Regions from separate parts of the Arthrobacter sp. TmtSoilC48 genome, predicted to be linked through region 2. Evidence: predicted binding sites of a transcription regulator. Region 2 holds the regulator's gene; the other holds the start of a gene.
The links. The regulator LexA, encoded in region 2, represses DNA repair genes until DNA is damaged. The targets are predictions, from matches to a motif close to TCGAACANNTGTTCGA.
Positions count from the first base shown of each region.

Region 1: AC6I97_RS15300 (LexA family protein) is a predicted target of LexA. The motif match lies at 5,986-6,001, and genes of this name have one in related genera.

Region 1 is NZ_AP046049.1:3,299,606-3,307,117, reverse strand. Features, by position in the region: gene AC6I97_RS15370 (amino acid permease) at 1-563, opposite strand, end outside; tRNA gene AC6I97_RS15365 (tRNA-Gly) at 738-813, opposite strand; tRNA gene AC6I97_RS15360 (tRNA-Val) at 871-945, opposite strand; tRNA gene AC6I97_RS15355 (tRNA-Gly) at 970-1,042, opposite strand; tRNA gene AC6I97_RS15350 (tRNA-Val) at 1,100-1,174, opposite strand; tRNA gene AC6I97_RS15345 (tRNA-Cys) at 1,213-1,283, opposite strand; tRNA gene AC6I97_RS15340 (tRNA-Gly) at 1,329-1,401, opposite strand; tRNA gene AC6I97_RS15335 (tRNA-Val) at 1,672-1,746, shown strand; gene AC6I97_RS15330 (hypothetical protein) at 1,784-1,984, opposite strand; partial or broken gene AC6I97_RS15325 (RNA polymerase sigma factor) at 2,637-2,786, opposite strand; gene AC6I97_RS15320 (NmrA/HSCARG family protein) at 2,862-3,737, opposite strand; gene AC6I97_RS15315 (FAD-dependent oxidoreductase) at 3,695-3,961, opposite strand; gene AC6I97_RS15310 (hypothetical protein) at 3,943-4,146, opposite strand; gene AC6I97_RS15305 (Y-family DNA polymerase) at 4,250-5,548, opposite strand; gene AC6I97_RS15300 (LexA family protein) at 5,541-5,972, opposite strand; gene AC6I97_RS15295 (CLIPPER-2 domain-containing protein) at 7,389-7,512, shown strand, end outside.
Region 2 is NZ_AP046049.1:3,536,669-3,544,180, reverse strand. Features, by position in the region: gene dapF (diaminopimelate epimerase) at 1-607, shown strand, start outside; gene AC6I97_RS16400 (class I SAM-dependent methyltransferase) at 588-1,202, opposite strand; gene hflX (GTPase HflX) at 1,693-3,255, shown strand; gene AC6I97_RS16390 (ATP-dependent DNA helicase) at 3,248-5,305, shown strand; gene lexA (transcriptional repressor LexA) at 5,315-6,058, opposite strand; gene AC6I97_RS16380 (LysM peptidoglycan-binding domain-containing protein) at 6,415-6,774, shown strand; gene AC6I97_RS16375 (histidinol-phosphate transaminase) at 6,852-7,512, shown strand, end outside.

The DNA.
Region 1 (7,512 bases), 240 kb from region 2:
TTGGTTCCCCTGCTGAGGATCCAGGTCACCAGGAGGCACACCAGGATCGCCGGAAGGTTGATGATGCCGCCCTTGCCTTCATCCACTGTGGACGTCATCCAGGTAGGCATGTGGATTCCGATGCCGGACAAGAAGGCATCGAAGTAGCCGGAGATGCCGATTGCCACAACGGCCACAATGGCGATGTATTCAAGCAGGAGATCCCAGCCAATGAACCAGCCAATGATCTCGCCCAAAGCCACATAGCCATAGGTGTAGGCGGAGCCGGCCCTGGGGATCATGCCGGCAAATTCGGCATAGGACAGAGCGGCCGCGCCGGAAGCGAGTCCGGCGATAAGGAACGAGACGAGCACTGCAGGGCCTACGCCCGGATTGTTGGCGTCGCCGTGGGCTACAAGGCCAGCCAGCGAGAAAATGCCGACGCCGATAATGCCGCCGACGCCGATGGCCGTCAGTTGCCAGAGGCCAAGACTCTTGAAGAGTCCACTGTGCTTGCTTTCTTCCTCGATATCGTCGATGGGCTTGCGCCGCATGACGGATTGGGAAGCCGTCTGTTGATTCATGGGGTACTCCTGCCAGTTGGCGTGGAACGGTGATGAGTTCGCATTACATTGTGCGAGAGGAATCACATTAGATAAAGCGACTTTTTCTTAGGTGTATCAGTTACCTCAAATGATGAATGACATTTGGCTCCGCGTGGGCATAAAAAAAGCAGCTCCGAGGAGCTGCCTTTTTGTTGGAGCGGACGACGAGATTCGAACTCGCGACATCCACCTTGGCAAGGTGGTGCTCTACCAGCTGAGCTACGTCCGCACATGTTGCCTGCCCGGCAAATGCCTGGCCTTCAACAACAAACAAGTTGCCTTGTTCTGGTGGGCGATACTGGGATCGAACCAGTGACCTCTTCCGTGTCAGGGAAGCGCGCTACCGCTGCGCCAATCGCCCGTTTCCGGGTCCTAATGAAAGGAGAGCGGACGACGAGATTCGAACTCGCGACATCCACCTTGGCAAGGTGGTGCTCTACCAGCTGAGCTACGTCCGCACATGTTGCCTGCCCGGCAAATGCCTGGCCTTCAACAACAAACAAGTTGCCTTGTTCTGGTGGGCGATACTGGGATCGAACCAGTGACCTCTTCCGTGTCAGGGAAGCGCGCTACCGCTGCGCCAATCGCCCATGCATCCAGCCGTGACTGGAAGACATGGTTTTCACCGAGGTGGGTACGGGATTCGAACCCGTGTATACGGCTTTGCAGGCCGCTGCCTCGCCTCTCGGCCAACCCACCGTGTAAGCAGATTCCGAGGAATTCTTGCCTTGACAGTGCCTTGCGAGCGGACGACGAGATTCGAACTCGCGACATCCACCTTGGCAAGGTGGTGCTCTACCAGCTGAGCTACGTCCGCAGTGCCGTTACGCCGGCCTGCCCAGTAGGCATTCCGTCGCTTTCCGACGAGTAAAAACTCTATAGGAGGTTGCTTCAAACTCCAAATCGGTTGCTTGCTTTTGCTTCCCAAGGGGCTTGGATCCTTGAATTTACGGGCCTCTTGGGGAGTTTCACGGCTGTAATTCCACCTTTGTGGTTCAGTGGTCTGAGCGCGTTTTGCAATCCAGCCCGGGTGGGCTAGTCTTCTGTATGCATCAGCGAGTTGATGCAGCATTTACCCGTTGTACCGGGGCGATTGGCGCAGTGGTAGCGCGCTTCGTTCACACCGAAGAGGTCACTGGTTCGAACCCAGTATCGCCCACCAACAGAAACCCCCGGATTTTCCGGGGGTTTCTTTGCTTTCATCCGGGGGTTTCTTTGCTTTCAGGCGTGGTGCCATCGCTGAGGTAAACCGGGATTTCGCGTTGGGGTCTAGGCAGGTTCCTGGCAGCTTCTTCCGGGTTTGCCGGATCGGTTCCGTTCATCTGGTCCGAGTACACGTAGCCCTTTGCTCCGTTGGTGGCGATTACTGCGAGTAGGTCCGGGGCTTCGCGTCCTGGCACCTCGACGCCATAGCTCTCGCCCTTCGCGTTGATTTTCCACTCGGTAGGACCTTGTGCGATGTATCTGGCGCTGTTTTGCCACCTGTTCCCAGTTTCGGTTGTGGGCCACCCCTTGTGTTGAGGGCTCCAAAGCAACGACATATTTTGACCAGGCACCGCGTGTTCCCAGATCGGACGAAGAGCAGGAGACGTTGGCGCCATCCGGGAAAACGAACTTACCTTCGGTGAGGCAGGTGAGTTCCACCTCAACACCCGTCGCACCAGCGGGAGCCTGTCCAAGGTCAATCGTTGCCGTGCCGCTGTAAACGGCAGTCGAGGGGGCGTTCATGATGGATCTCCTTTCAATACTGGCGAATGGACATGGTGAGGTGATCGAGGCAGCGCAGCCTTCAGCTTCTGGCGGGCACGTGTGCATACGGAATTTAGCTGCCCCGGGTGAAATCCCGAGTGCTTCAGCTGCCGCTGGCAAGGGCAACTCTTCGAAAACGACAAGGCTGACCAGCCTGAGGTCCAAGGGCTTCAAGACAGCCAACGCCGCTGCGACCTCATCATTCATCGACGAGTCGTAGTTTGGATGGGCCGGATCCAGTTCCGCTTCGGCTTCTCTGCGTCTGGGAATGGCGTCTAAGAGCCTTCGATGGCGGACCTTTGATCGCTGAAGATTCCTGGCGGTGTTTGTCGTTGTAACCAACAGCCACGGAAGGATCGAACCATCAACCAGCCTGACGCCTTCCCGACGGCGCCATAACTCAAGGAAAGCGGCTGCCGTGGCGTCTTCGGCGTCGTGCCTTCCTCCAACCAAGGAGCAGTTCGAGCCCCGACCTCCGGCAGGTAAGGTAAGCGGCAGCCCCGCGATCTCCGCGGTGCTCAGTACCGCTCACTTTGGCCGTTGTATCAGCCATTCCTTAACGGTCCGGGCCTCCGGCAGGACCTCGCGCGTTGCCTGCGTACTCATGTCGAACTGCCCGGTCCGCAGCCATCGCCACATGGTGGTGAGGTCCTTCCCCACGAACCGTTCAAACAGCTTCTCCGGCATCGGCAAACCACGGGGCTTTCGTCCGGTCCGTTCCCGCCACAAGGTGCGGCACTCGTCTATTGACCGCACGTCAGATGCCAGTCCCAGCACCGCGCCGCTCCACCGTTCGGGGTCGGCGAACATCCGGGCGGCGATGGCACCCAGATCGTCAACACAGAGCCAGCCCACCGGCCGGGTCGGGCCCATTAGCTTTGGCATCAGGTGCCAGGTGGAAAACTGCGGATAGTAACCTTTGTCCGTCATTAGTTCCATGAACGCCATTGGCCGGAGCACGGTGAGGGGCAGTCCGAGTTCGCGAAAGCGCCGGGCGATAACCAGCTTCGAGTCCCAGGAACCAACGCCTGTTGGCTGGTCGCTGACTCCTGCCGCCCCGTACACCACGTGGCGTATGCCCGCTTCAGCGGCGGCCTCCGCCACGTTGCTGCCTTGCCGGACTTCGGCGTCGATTCCACTGGTCATGGGATTCTGGACGTTGAAAAGCCCGTATGCCCCTTGGAACGGCGTCCGAAGAGAGCCGGGATCCTCGGTGTTCGCCTGCGGAACCTGGGCGCCGAGCGCGCGCAGGGCCTGTGAAGCGTCACTGGACGGATTTCTGGTCAGGGCGCGCACCTGCCAACCGTCTTTGAGGAGGTGACGGACCACGGCCGATCCCTGCCGGCCGGTCGCACCGACCACTACCACCACACCCGGAGTGCCCCTGCCCGACGAAAAAACCATAGCTCAGTATCCCATTCGGGCCGAGGATTTGACCCGGGGCGGAAGGAACAGCCCACGCCCCGTCCGGGCGGATGAGAGCGCCGGTTGCGAGAGTTTTTCGAGGATTTCATCGGCGGCTCGGCGGCTCGGCGGCCGGAGCGGGCGGCGCCATCCATGTAGCCGCTCCAGACTGTTGTGGTCTGTGCGCCTGTCCAGTGGATCTGGCCTACGGCTGGAGCGAGCAACCACCGTACTGGATCCAAGCGCTCGCATCGGCCTCAACCAGCTTCCGCGCTGCACTCAGGCAGGCCAGGCCCGCTCCCACAGCTGCCCGGGAACGGGAATAGAGCTGCCATCCGGTGGCCGGCGGCTCCCGCCGCAGCGTGAACGTATGCAGCTCTGCCTGGGCTCCAGATGGTCGAGCCTGCACCTGCCAGTACTCAACGCTGGCGACGTCCCCGGCGCCGACAGCTACGCGGTGCCGGCTTCGGGTGCAAGAGCCACTGCGGTTTCCTTTCTGTTGTTGCTGCCGGTCAGGCGGCTTTGACGAGGGGGAGTTCGTCCCAGTGGGTGGTGTATCTGGGGGAGAGCATGTCGCGTTTCATGGACCAGTCCGGCCCGTTTTTGATGCCGGCATGGCCCAGTCCAATGGAGCCACGGCCGTATCGTTTGCTGACCTCTTCGACGAGGATGCCGATGCCGCGTTCTTCGTGCGGGTTCTCGAACAATTCCAGGGGCTTCTGATTACCGGTCGGGCGGAGGTCGGTGACCATGATCCCGGCGCGGACGTACTTCACTCCCTCGTGGACCTGGGGGAGTAGGGCGTGGGCTGCCCTGGTCAGGAGCACAGGATCAGCGGTGGGCATCGGCAGCGCCAAACACACCGACGGGAAGGACTTTTCGTTTGGGTTGAAGTGCGACGTTGCTGCGAACGCGGTGAGAACTTTGGCTTGCAGGTCATGCTTGGCCAAGCGGGCACTGGCCATCTGCGCGTAGACGCTCATGACCTGCCGCAATCCGGCACCGGTTGTGATTGGTGTGGAGAAGGACCGCGAGAAGATCAGCTGGTCCCGGCCGATGCGTTCTTCCTCCATGGGAATGCACGGAGTGCCTTGCAGCTCCAGAACTGTGCGCATCATGACAATGGAGAACTTGTCGCGGATCGCCACAGGATTAGCCCGGGTGAGGTCCAGGATCGAGAAGATTCCCATCGCGTTCAGGCGCTTGGTGAGTCTGGTGGCCACGCCCCAGATTTCGATCACCGACAGCTTCGCCATGAGTGCTTCCCGTTGCTCGACGGGTACAGATTGCCAGCGGCAGACGCCATCGAACCAAGGGTTCTTCTTGGCCCATTTGTTGCACAGCTTGGCCAGCGTTTTCGTGGGCGCGATGCCCACACAGACAGGCACGCCGACGTGGCGCCTGCAGGCTTCTTTCATCGTCCGGCCCAGCTGCAGCAGCTCATCGGGTTCACCCTTGACGCCCAGGAATGCTTCGTCGATGGAGTAGACCTCCAGCCAGGCTGAATACCTGCCCAGCAGCTCCATGACCCTGGCTGAAATGTCCCCGTACAGTTCGTAGTTGCTGGACAGGGCCACCAGGCCCCATTCCTTGGCCCGGGGGCGCAGTTTGAACCACGGCTCGCCGAGCCCAATGCCCAGACGCTTGGCTTCCGGTGAACGGGTGACCGCGCAGCCGTCGTTGTTGGAGAGAACTATGAGCGGTTTACCCTCCAGTGCGGGATTGAAGACACGCTCGGCTGAGGCATAGAAGCAGTTCACGTCCACATGCGCTATCTCCTGCATCCGGCGCATGATTGCGGGCTTAGACATGGTGCAAACACCGTGTCGCAACGCCCCAGATGGTCAGGTCCGAGAGCGCTGGAACCTTGATGTCAGGAAAGTCCGGGTTGTCGGCCTGCAGGACGACACCGTGGGCAGTGATCCTCAGCCTCTTGATGGTCAGCTCGCCGTCAAGAACAGCGACAACGACAGATCCGTCCTTGGGCTCCAGTGCGCGGTTGACGATCAGCTCATCGCCGTCGCTGATGCCGGCCTGCTGCATGGACTGCCCGGTGACTCGGACAATGAAGGTACTGGTCACGTCCTTGATCAGGTGCTCGTTCAGGTCAATGCGACCGTCGAAGTAATCCTGGGCCGGTGAGGGGTAGCCAGCAGCAACCGCTACCGGTGCCATCAGTACAGCTACCAGAGAGAGTCCCGCATCTATCACACGGGGGCCAACTATCACGCCCACAACACACCTTTTTTCGAATATATGTTCGAATTAAAGTGTACGCCGTTCCACCGACAGAATAGGGACTCCACCAAGTCGCATTCGGTGCCTTATGCCCGGGGGGTGTGTGACCGGCCAACCGGAGGTGACCGGCCACACTGCACGTTGGCCAGGACGGGGGGTTGTCCCCCTGTCCAACGTGCGTACGCACTGACATGCGTACTCAGTCCGGACAAACTGTGCAGGCGGTGCGCTTGTGACGGGGGCCGGAAGGCCACAGTCTGTTTTGCCAACAGAGAGTCCGTGGCCTTTGAGCCCCGCGTCTACGTAGTGCGCGTTAGCAGAGGGTAGTGACGCGTTTTCTCAGAAAGCTTTCCTCGGTGGTGATTTCATCCAGCACTCCGGGACATCGAAGGCTGCGAAGGTTGCCGGCAGGTGATGCGGCAGAGCCGGTAGTTCGGCTTTGGCAGTAACCATCCTGCGCTGGAGGGCATCAAAGTCCACCAGGCTGTTGTTCCAGATGACAGCCTCTTCCGGCCAGCTCAGGATCCTGCCAGAAGGTCCGAGTTCCGGCCCGGTCGCCTTCCTGGGGAGCCCCGAGCTTCTCAAAGAGTTTTCGCTTTTCGCGACATGAACTTTTCCAATCCCGCACTCCTTTGACTGGAGACCCGACCTTGCCGGACGCAATCGGTCAGGCTCCGCAACATATGTTTGGCCGTCGGCTGTGGGGTCTGTCGGTCACTGTTCATTGGAGAGAATCCCTTGAAGTATCTGCTTGGGAAAATAACAGCCTTCGTTGCCGTATTAATGGTCGTTTTTGGCGCACTTTCAATGGGGGTGCTCCACCTAAGTCCATCAGCTCACGCCTACGAAGTAGCAACCAACCAGGCAAACGTTACCGGCGGAGCGGCTATTTTGACGATGCCAGGATCCGGTCTTACGGCCACCTATGATCAATCCGGACTGACTGACCTCGTGGGACAGTCAACGATGGGCAGCCGTGGATATGTGGCCTCTGATTTCTCACAAAACATTGGGACTGGGTCCCCGGCTGTTGAATTCGCTACCAACGCGGTCAATAATTGCGCGGCAACCGGTCCCTGTAGCGGCTTGGGGACGGTCACGATCGCGTTTAGCCAGCCCGTGAGGAATCCAGTGCTCAACATCGCTGGCCTCGGTGGAAACGTGACTTGGTACGAAAACAAGAAAGGACCTGTCGACCGCCAGTCCCAGCTCCACGCCGTGTTGAATCTCGCAACCGCGGGCTTGACGATGACCAAGCTTTCCGGTGGAAACCTTAGCGTGTCGGGAAATGCCATTACGGCCACTAACGACAACGCAGGTACTCGGTGCGCGACGACCACCCAAACGAACGATCCTCAGCCTGTAAATGCCCAAGCGACTGCGGCCTGTGGGTCTGTCCGTATCAATGGCATTGTGACCTCGTTGACGTTCGATATCAGCGCGGTCTTTGTCCAGACCACCAGCGCGCTTCCGCCATACACGATCAACGACGCCCAAGATCCAAACCATAACGCGGACAACTTCGTCATGGCGGTGA
Region 2 (7,512 bases):
GATCGACCAAGGCCTGGTTGAGCTCGGGCCGGGTCAGTCCTTGACCATCGGAACACGTGGCGGCATCAAGAAGATTGTGCGCACGTCCGGCGGTTATGCCGTGGATATGGGCCCATGGGAATTCATCTTCCCTGCAGAAGCACAAAGCAAAGCCATGGATGCTTTGGTCAGCGCAGATGGTCTGGAGGTGGCCCGGCCCGGGCTGTCGGTCAGCATGGGCAACCCGCACACGGTGGTAGCACTTGCTGAGCTCAGTGAGCTCGCCGCCACGAAGCTGTTCACAGCTCCGGTCGTGGATCCCAAGCCTGCCAATGGCACCAACGTCGAGTTCGTGGTGCCCGCTGAACCGCTGGTCCACGACGGTGTGGGAAGTATCACCATGCGCGTCCACGAGCGCGGCGTAGGCGAGACGCAATCGTGTGGCACCGGTGCGTGTGCGGCTGCCGTCGCAATACGTCACTGGGCTGGCAGCAGCGCCCCCAATGCCTGGCACGTCAACGTTCCCGGCGGCGTAGTGGAAGTGAAGTTCTTCCCCGGCGAGGACGGCCGCGAACACGTTGAGCTCAGCGGGCCGGCGGTCATTGTGGCTAGTGGGACGCTTTCCTGACCCGAAGGATCCTGAAGGACTTGGAAGTGCTTTCCCGGGAGACTGTGTAGGACTTGTCCAGTTCGTTGGCCAGCCAGCGTTGGAGTGAGTCCGAGCCCAGGTTCTTCTGGACCACCATCCATGCGTTGCCGCCCGGTGCCAGCCGGGGCAGCCATGTCAGGAGAAGCGAGTGCAGCTCGTCTTTGCCGATTCGGATGGGCGGGTTGGACCAGATCGTGTCGAATTCGACGCCGGGATCTACCTCTTGCGGGAGGCTGGCCTTGACGTTGTTCAAGCCCAGGGAAACGGCGTTCTCATTGGTCAGGGCGATGCAGCGCTCGTTGACGTCCACGGCATAGACCTGTGCCAGGGGCGCCATGAGCCCCATGGTGAGGGCAATGGGGCCCCAACCGCACCCGATATCCAGCAGGTTGCCCCGGGGCGAGGGCGGTGGAACCTCAGCCAGAAGTACCTTGGTGCCTTTGTCCACACCGTCGGGGCTGAAGATGCCCGACGAGGTCTGCACATGACGGGTAGCTCCAGCCAGTTCCACAGTGAGGGGCTTGCGGGTAAACGGACCGGCCGGTTGGGCGCTGAAATAGTGTGCAGACTCCATAATTTGCCAGATTAGTTGGCTTCCGGCGGCTTGGGAAACTGCCCTCGGGCCGGGACGGTTTGACAGTGCTGCTAATGTGGAAGGCATGTTCTTGATCTTTGAGTAATCAGCCCGAGCCGGCCAAACAGTCGGCAAGGCACCTGCCCGCGATGCAGGCCCGCTTGGCACATCAGCCCGGCGCATGGCCATTCCGCCCGCAGGTTCCGTCCGGCAGACTCCGCATCTCCCGTTGTTGGTGGATCGCGGTTGCTCAGTAGAACATGTCCACCCAGCTGTCGCGAAAGCAGTGGCCCAGCCATCTGCCGTTAGGCCTGGCTTATGGATTGGCGATGAATTCTCCTGCAGGACAGGACCTCCCGCGGACCAACCCGCTCGATTCAAGCACCACAGGAGGCCCTATATGGCCGAAGCCCGTCAGCCCACCGCGAATACCGTCCCATTGGACACCAAACAGCACTATTCTGGATATGCCGAACAGTCTAAGGAGACCATGACCACCCAGAAGCACTCCGGATCCGATTCCGACGCCCAGGACATGAGTCCTGAACAAATCCAGGCCGTCATTGACCGGATTCTTTCCAAGGATGTACCCGCACAGGCATCCGATGACAATGATGCCAAGGGCGTTTTCGGCAGGGCACAAGCGATCTCCACGCTTGACCACGAACACAGCATTTACGACGGCGACCAGGAAGACCTGGCCGAGCGCCGTGCCCTTCGTCGTACAGCGGGCCTTTCCACCGAACTCGAAGACGTCACAGAGGTCGAATACCGGCAGCTGCGTCTGGAACGCGTTGTCCTGGCTGGCCTGTGGACAGAAGGCACCTTGGCTGACGCCGAGAATTCGCTTCGCGAACTCGCAGCACTGGCAGAGACTGCCGGATCAGAGGTCCTTGACGGACTGGTTCAGCGCCGTACGAAACCGGATCCCGGAACGTTCCTGGGGTCGGGCAAGGCCCAGGAACTCAAGGACATCGTGGCTGCCACGGGAGCCGATACCGTTGTGGTCGACACCGAGCTTTCCCCCTCGCAGCGACGCGGACTTGAGGACATCGTCAAGGTCAAGGTGGTGGACAGGACCACGCTGATCCTGGATATCTTCGCGCAGCATGCAAAGAGCCGTGAAGGCAAGGCACAAGTTGAGCTCGCACAGCTTGAGTACCTGCTCCCCAGGCTTCGTGGTTGGGGTGACTCCATGTCCCGCCAGGCCGGTGGCCAGGTGGGTGGAGCCGGCGCCGGTATGGGTTCCCGTGGACCCGGTGAAACAAAGATCGAGCTCGATCGCCGCAGGATCCGGACGCGCATGGCCAAGCTGCGTCGGGAGATTGCCGCCATGAAGCCTGCGCGCGAGACCAAGCGGGCCAACCGCCGTCGTAATGCCGTACCTTCGGTTGCCATTGCCGGCTATACCAACGCTGGTAAGTCCTCGCTCCTGAACCGGCTGACCGATGCTGGAGTGCTGGTGGAAAACGCCCTGTTCGCCACCCTGGACCCGACGGTCAGGAAGGCGCAAACGCCGGACGGCATCGGCTACACGCTGGCCGACACCGTTGGGTTCGTCCGCTCGCTGCCTACGCAGCTGGTGGAAGCCTTCCGTTCCACGCTGGAGGAAGTAGCGGACGCAGACCTGATCCTGCATGTCGTGGACGCCTCCCATCCTGATCCGGAAGGGCAAATCGCGGCAGTGCGTGCTGTCTTCACCGAGGTCGACGCCCGCAAGGTCCCGGAAATCATCGTCCTGAACAAAGTGGACGTGGCTGATCCTTTCGTAGTGGAACGCCTGAAGCAGAAGGAGCCGCGGCACGCCGTGGTTTCCACGCGCACAGGCCAAGGCATTTCTGAGCTCCTGGAAGAGATCAGCCGGTCCATTCCCCGGCCGGGAGTCCGCCTCGAAGTGCTGATCCCGTACGACCGCGGTGACATGGTCAACAAGCTGCACAACTCCGATTCGGAAATCCTGAGCCTCGAGCACGAGGAAAACGGAACCCGCGTGGTGGCCATGGTCCGTGAGGGATTGGCGGCCGAACTGGAGTCATTCGTCAGCAATGGTTGAGAAGGTGGCGGCGGACGTCGTCGAGTCGGTGGGGGAGAAGTTCACCCTCGAACTGTTGGACAAAGCTGTTGCCGGGATGGGCGGTCAAAGCCGTTCAGGCCAGCACGAGATGGCCAGGCAAGTCACCAAGGCCATCGAGTCCGGTGAACATTTGTTGGTCCAGGCGGGAACGGGTACGGGTAAGTCCTTGGCGTACCTGATTCCGTTGATCGCCCATTCCATGGACAGCAACAAACCGACGCTTGTGTCCACCGCTACCTTGGCCCTGCAAACGCAGATTGTTGGCAGGGACCTGCCCCGGCTGTTGGAGACCATAAGCCCGGCCCTTGAGCGTCCCGTGAACGTGGCACTCGTTAAGGGCCGGGCAAATTATGTTTGCCTGCAAAAGCTGGAGGGCGGCTTCCCCAGCGAAGAGCCGTCCGAGGGGCAACTTTTTTCCCTGGGTGAGGACACCAGCGTGCCGCATTTCGCAGCGGCGGTTGGCGGCCCGTCGTCGCAATTGGGCAAGGAAGTGGTCCGGCTCCGTGAATGGGCCGAAAAGACGGCCACTGGCGACCGCGATGAACTGATGCCGGGTGTTACCGACCGCGCCTGGAGGCAGGTCTCCGTGACGTCCATGGAGTGCCTGGGAGCGCAAAAATGCCCTCTTGCCGAGGAATGCTTCAGCGAGCAGGCACGGGCCCGGGCGGCTGAGGCTGACGTCGTGGTGACCAACCATGCCATGCTGGCCGTCAGTGCCTTCGAAGGCCTTGCTGTCCTGCCCGAGTACGACGTCGTTGTGGTTGACGAAGCACATGAGCTGCAGGACCGGGTCACGGGAGCCGTGACAGGTCAGCTGTCCGTGGCAATGGTGCATGCTGCGGCTTCGAGCGCGCGCAAACACACCGCTATCACCGTAGACGCCCTGAACGCGGCCGCCGATCGATTGGACATGGCCATTGCCGGTGTCCCCAACGGACTGCTGCCCAATGGGCTCAACGACGAACAACTGGACTGCCTGGACCAGCTGCGCGATGCCACACGCGCCGCATTGTCCGACTCGAAAACCGACTCTTCAAACGCGGTCGACGGCGGGAGGCAGCTTGCGCGCTCACGGCTCATGCTCATTCTGGAACTGTGCGAGCGGATGCTCGCAGCCAAGGAGAACCGTGAAGTTGTGTGGTTCTCCAGGAACAGCACCTTCGATCCCCAGCAGGGATACTCACCCCCGGACGAGACCGCGCCCGCACTGATCAACATCGCGCCGCTTAGCGTTGCCGGCCGCCTGCGGGAGGGCCTTTTCGCGGGGCACACAGTGGTGCTTACTTCTGCCACGCTGGCCATTGGATCTGCCTTTGAACCCGCAGCCGGTGGCCTGGGGCTTATTGGAGATGGGGCGCCAAGCTGGACCGGGTTGGACGTCGGGTCACCTTTTGATTATCCGAAGCAGGGTGTGCTCTACGTGGCCAAGCACCTGCCCAAGCCCGGCAGGGGCACTTCACCCGAGGCCCTGGATGAGCTTGAAGACCTCATCCGTGCATCCGGTGGGGGAGCCCTGTGCCTGTTCTCATCGCGTCGGGCGGCCGAAGAAGCTGCAGATGCCATGCGCCCGCGGCTGGATGTGGACATCCTCTGCCAGGGGGAATCCACCATGGCAGCACTGGTGAAGCAATTTGCCGATGAACCGGACACCTGCCTCTTCGGCACCATGTCCCTGTGGCAGGGCGTCGACGTCCCTGGCGGTTCATGCCGCCTTGTGGTGATTGACCGCATTCCGTTCCCGAGGCCCGATGACCCGCTGATGACCGCACGCTCACGCGCCGTTGCACAGTCCGGGGGCAACGGGTTCATGGCGGTGTCGGCTACGCATGCGGCAATTCGTCTTGCACAGGGAGCGGGACGCCTCATTCGTTCCACCGGCGACAAAGGCGTGGTGGCCGTCTTGGACTCGCGGCTTTCCACCGAACGGTACGGCGGATTCCTGCGTGCCGCTTTGCCGCCATTTTGGGCAACGACGGACCGCAACGTTGTGCGCGGCGTCCTGGAACGCCTGGGCGCAAAGAAAACGTAGGCGAACTCCCTAGAGGGAGCGCAGTACCGAGACGACCTTGCCCATGATGGTGGCCTGGTCTCCAAGTATCGGTTCGTACTGCGTGTTCTGGGGGAGCAGCCAGGTGTGGCCGTCCCGCTGGCGGAAGGTTTTTACCGTGGCTTCGTCATCCAGGAGTGCTGCCACGATGTCACCGTTGATGGCGTCATTCTGGCGACGGACAACCACCCAGTCACCGTCGCAAATTGCGGCATCGATCATTGAGTCCCCAGCGACCTTCAGCATGAACAGTTCGCCGTGGCCCACCAGTTGCCGGGGCAGGGGCAGGACATCCTCAATAGTCTGGTCGGCGAGGATGGGCCCACCTGCAGCGATGCGTCCTACGAGGGGTACCATCGCGGTGTCGCTGGCGCTGGCCAGTTCCGTCACGGCGAGTCCGCCTGCGCTGCGGAGTGTAGTAGCTGCTTCCACTCCGGGAATTGTCCCGCCGTCAAGGGTCAAAGGCATGAGTACTTCCATGGCGCGGGGGCGCTTGGGATCTCTGCGCAAGTAGCCGAGCTTCTCCAACTGGGAGAGCTGGTGCGTGACGCTGGAGAGGCTCGCGAGACCAACGGTGTCGCCAATTTCGCGCATGCTGGGCGGATACCCGTTGTCATTGACGGACCGCTGGATGGTTTCCAGGATTTTCTTCTGCCGGACAGTCAGGCTTTTGGGACTCTTTTGAGGCTGCTGGCTCCGCAGGGGTGCCCCGCCGCCGGTGGCTTTCGCTGCCATGTTCGCCAATGCCCTTCCGTTCCGCCCGGTCACGGTCTGAAGTGTGCCCGGGGATGTGGGATCCGAAAAAATGTCAGACCCTCCTGTTCCACTGAAACAGTGCCTGTTTCTTCACTCAAACCTAGGCCAGGCACAGGCGTTTATCAAACATTCGTTCTAGCGAGTCTCGACACCGTTCGTTGATAAGTGCTAAAAATGTCATAGCAAGGTTCGAATATGTGTTCTATAAAAGTTGAGCGCGGTTCGGATGTTCGAAGAAAGTGTTCGAACATTCGGGGCCGGGCTCGGCGAACACAAGGAATTGGCAGCCGGCAACGGGCATCCGATGCAGGCAATCGCTCAGAAGGGCTCAGCTCATGTCCGCAATCTCTACGTTCCACGAATTCCGCAACACTCCGGCTCCTGCGCGTCTCCGGCTTACCCAACGCGGCAGGATCGTCTTCTTTGGAATTCCCGTCATGCTGCTCCTTGCCGCGCTGCTGAGCCTTGCCGGCTTCATCAACTCCCCGGCCAAAGCTTCTGATTCCCAAGCCCAGCTGCAGCCGCCGGTGGCAGTTACGGTTACTGTCCAGCCAGGGCAGTCCCTGTGGGGCATCGCCGGTGCGGCCGCGCCGGAGCGGGACCCCCGTGATGTCATCGCGGAAATCATCCAGTTGAACGATCTCCGCGGGGGACGCATCCAGCCCGGCCAGCAGCTGTTCGTTCCCGCCAATTGAGCGGCCAGGGGGCGAGGGGCCAGCGTCTCTGGCGTCACAGTTACTCCGCAGTCGCACCGGCACCTTAAACTGTCTTGGTGAGTGACCAGCTTGAGCGACTTGACCGACTTCCCCTTCGGACCAACCTGCGTGGATTGAGCCCCTATGGCGCGCCGCAGCTTGACGTCCCCATTTTGCTCAACGTCAACGAGAACACCCATGGCGTTCCGGCAGATGTGCAAGCGGCGATTACCCAGGCTGTTGCCGCCGCGGCCACTGGCCTGAACCGGTACCCTGACCGCGAATTCACGGAACTCCGTGAATCCCTTGCCGATTACCTCGGACACGGGCTTTCCGCGGAGAATATCTGGGCAGCCAACGGCTCCAACGAGGTCCTGCAGCAGATTTTGCAGGCTTTTGGAGGTCCGGGGCGTAAGGCGCTGGGATTCCCTCCCACGTATTCCATGTACCCGTTGCTTGCCAGTGGCACGGACACTGAGTATGTCCGTGGGGTGCGGGCTGATGACTATGGCCTGGATGCGGCTTCTGCGGCTGCCCAGGTGCGGGAGACCGGAGCGAATATCGTCTTCCTGTGCTCGCCGAACAACCCCACGGGAACGGGACTGGGCCTGGACGTGGTCGAAGCCGTGTACGAAGCCGGCGAGGCCAGCCAGGCAATCGTCATCGTGGACGAGGCCTACCACGAGTTCGCGCACGACAACACCCCGAGCGCACTGACGCTGCTTCCCGGGCGGGAAC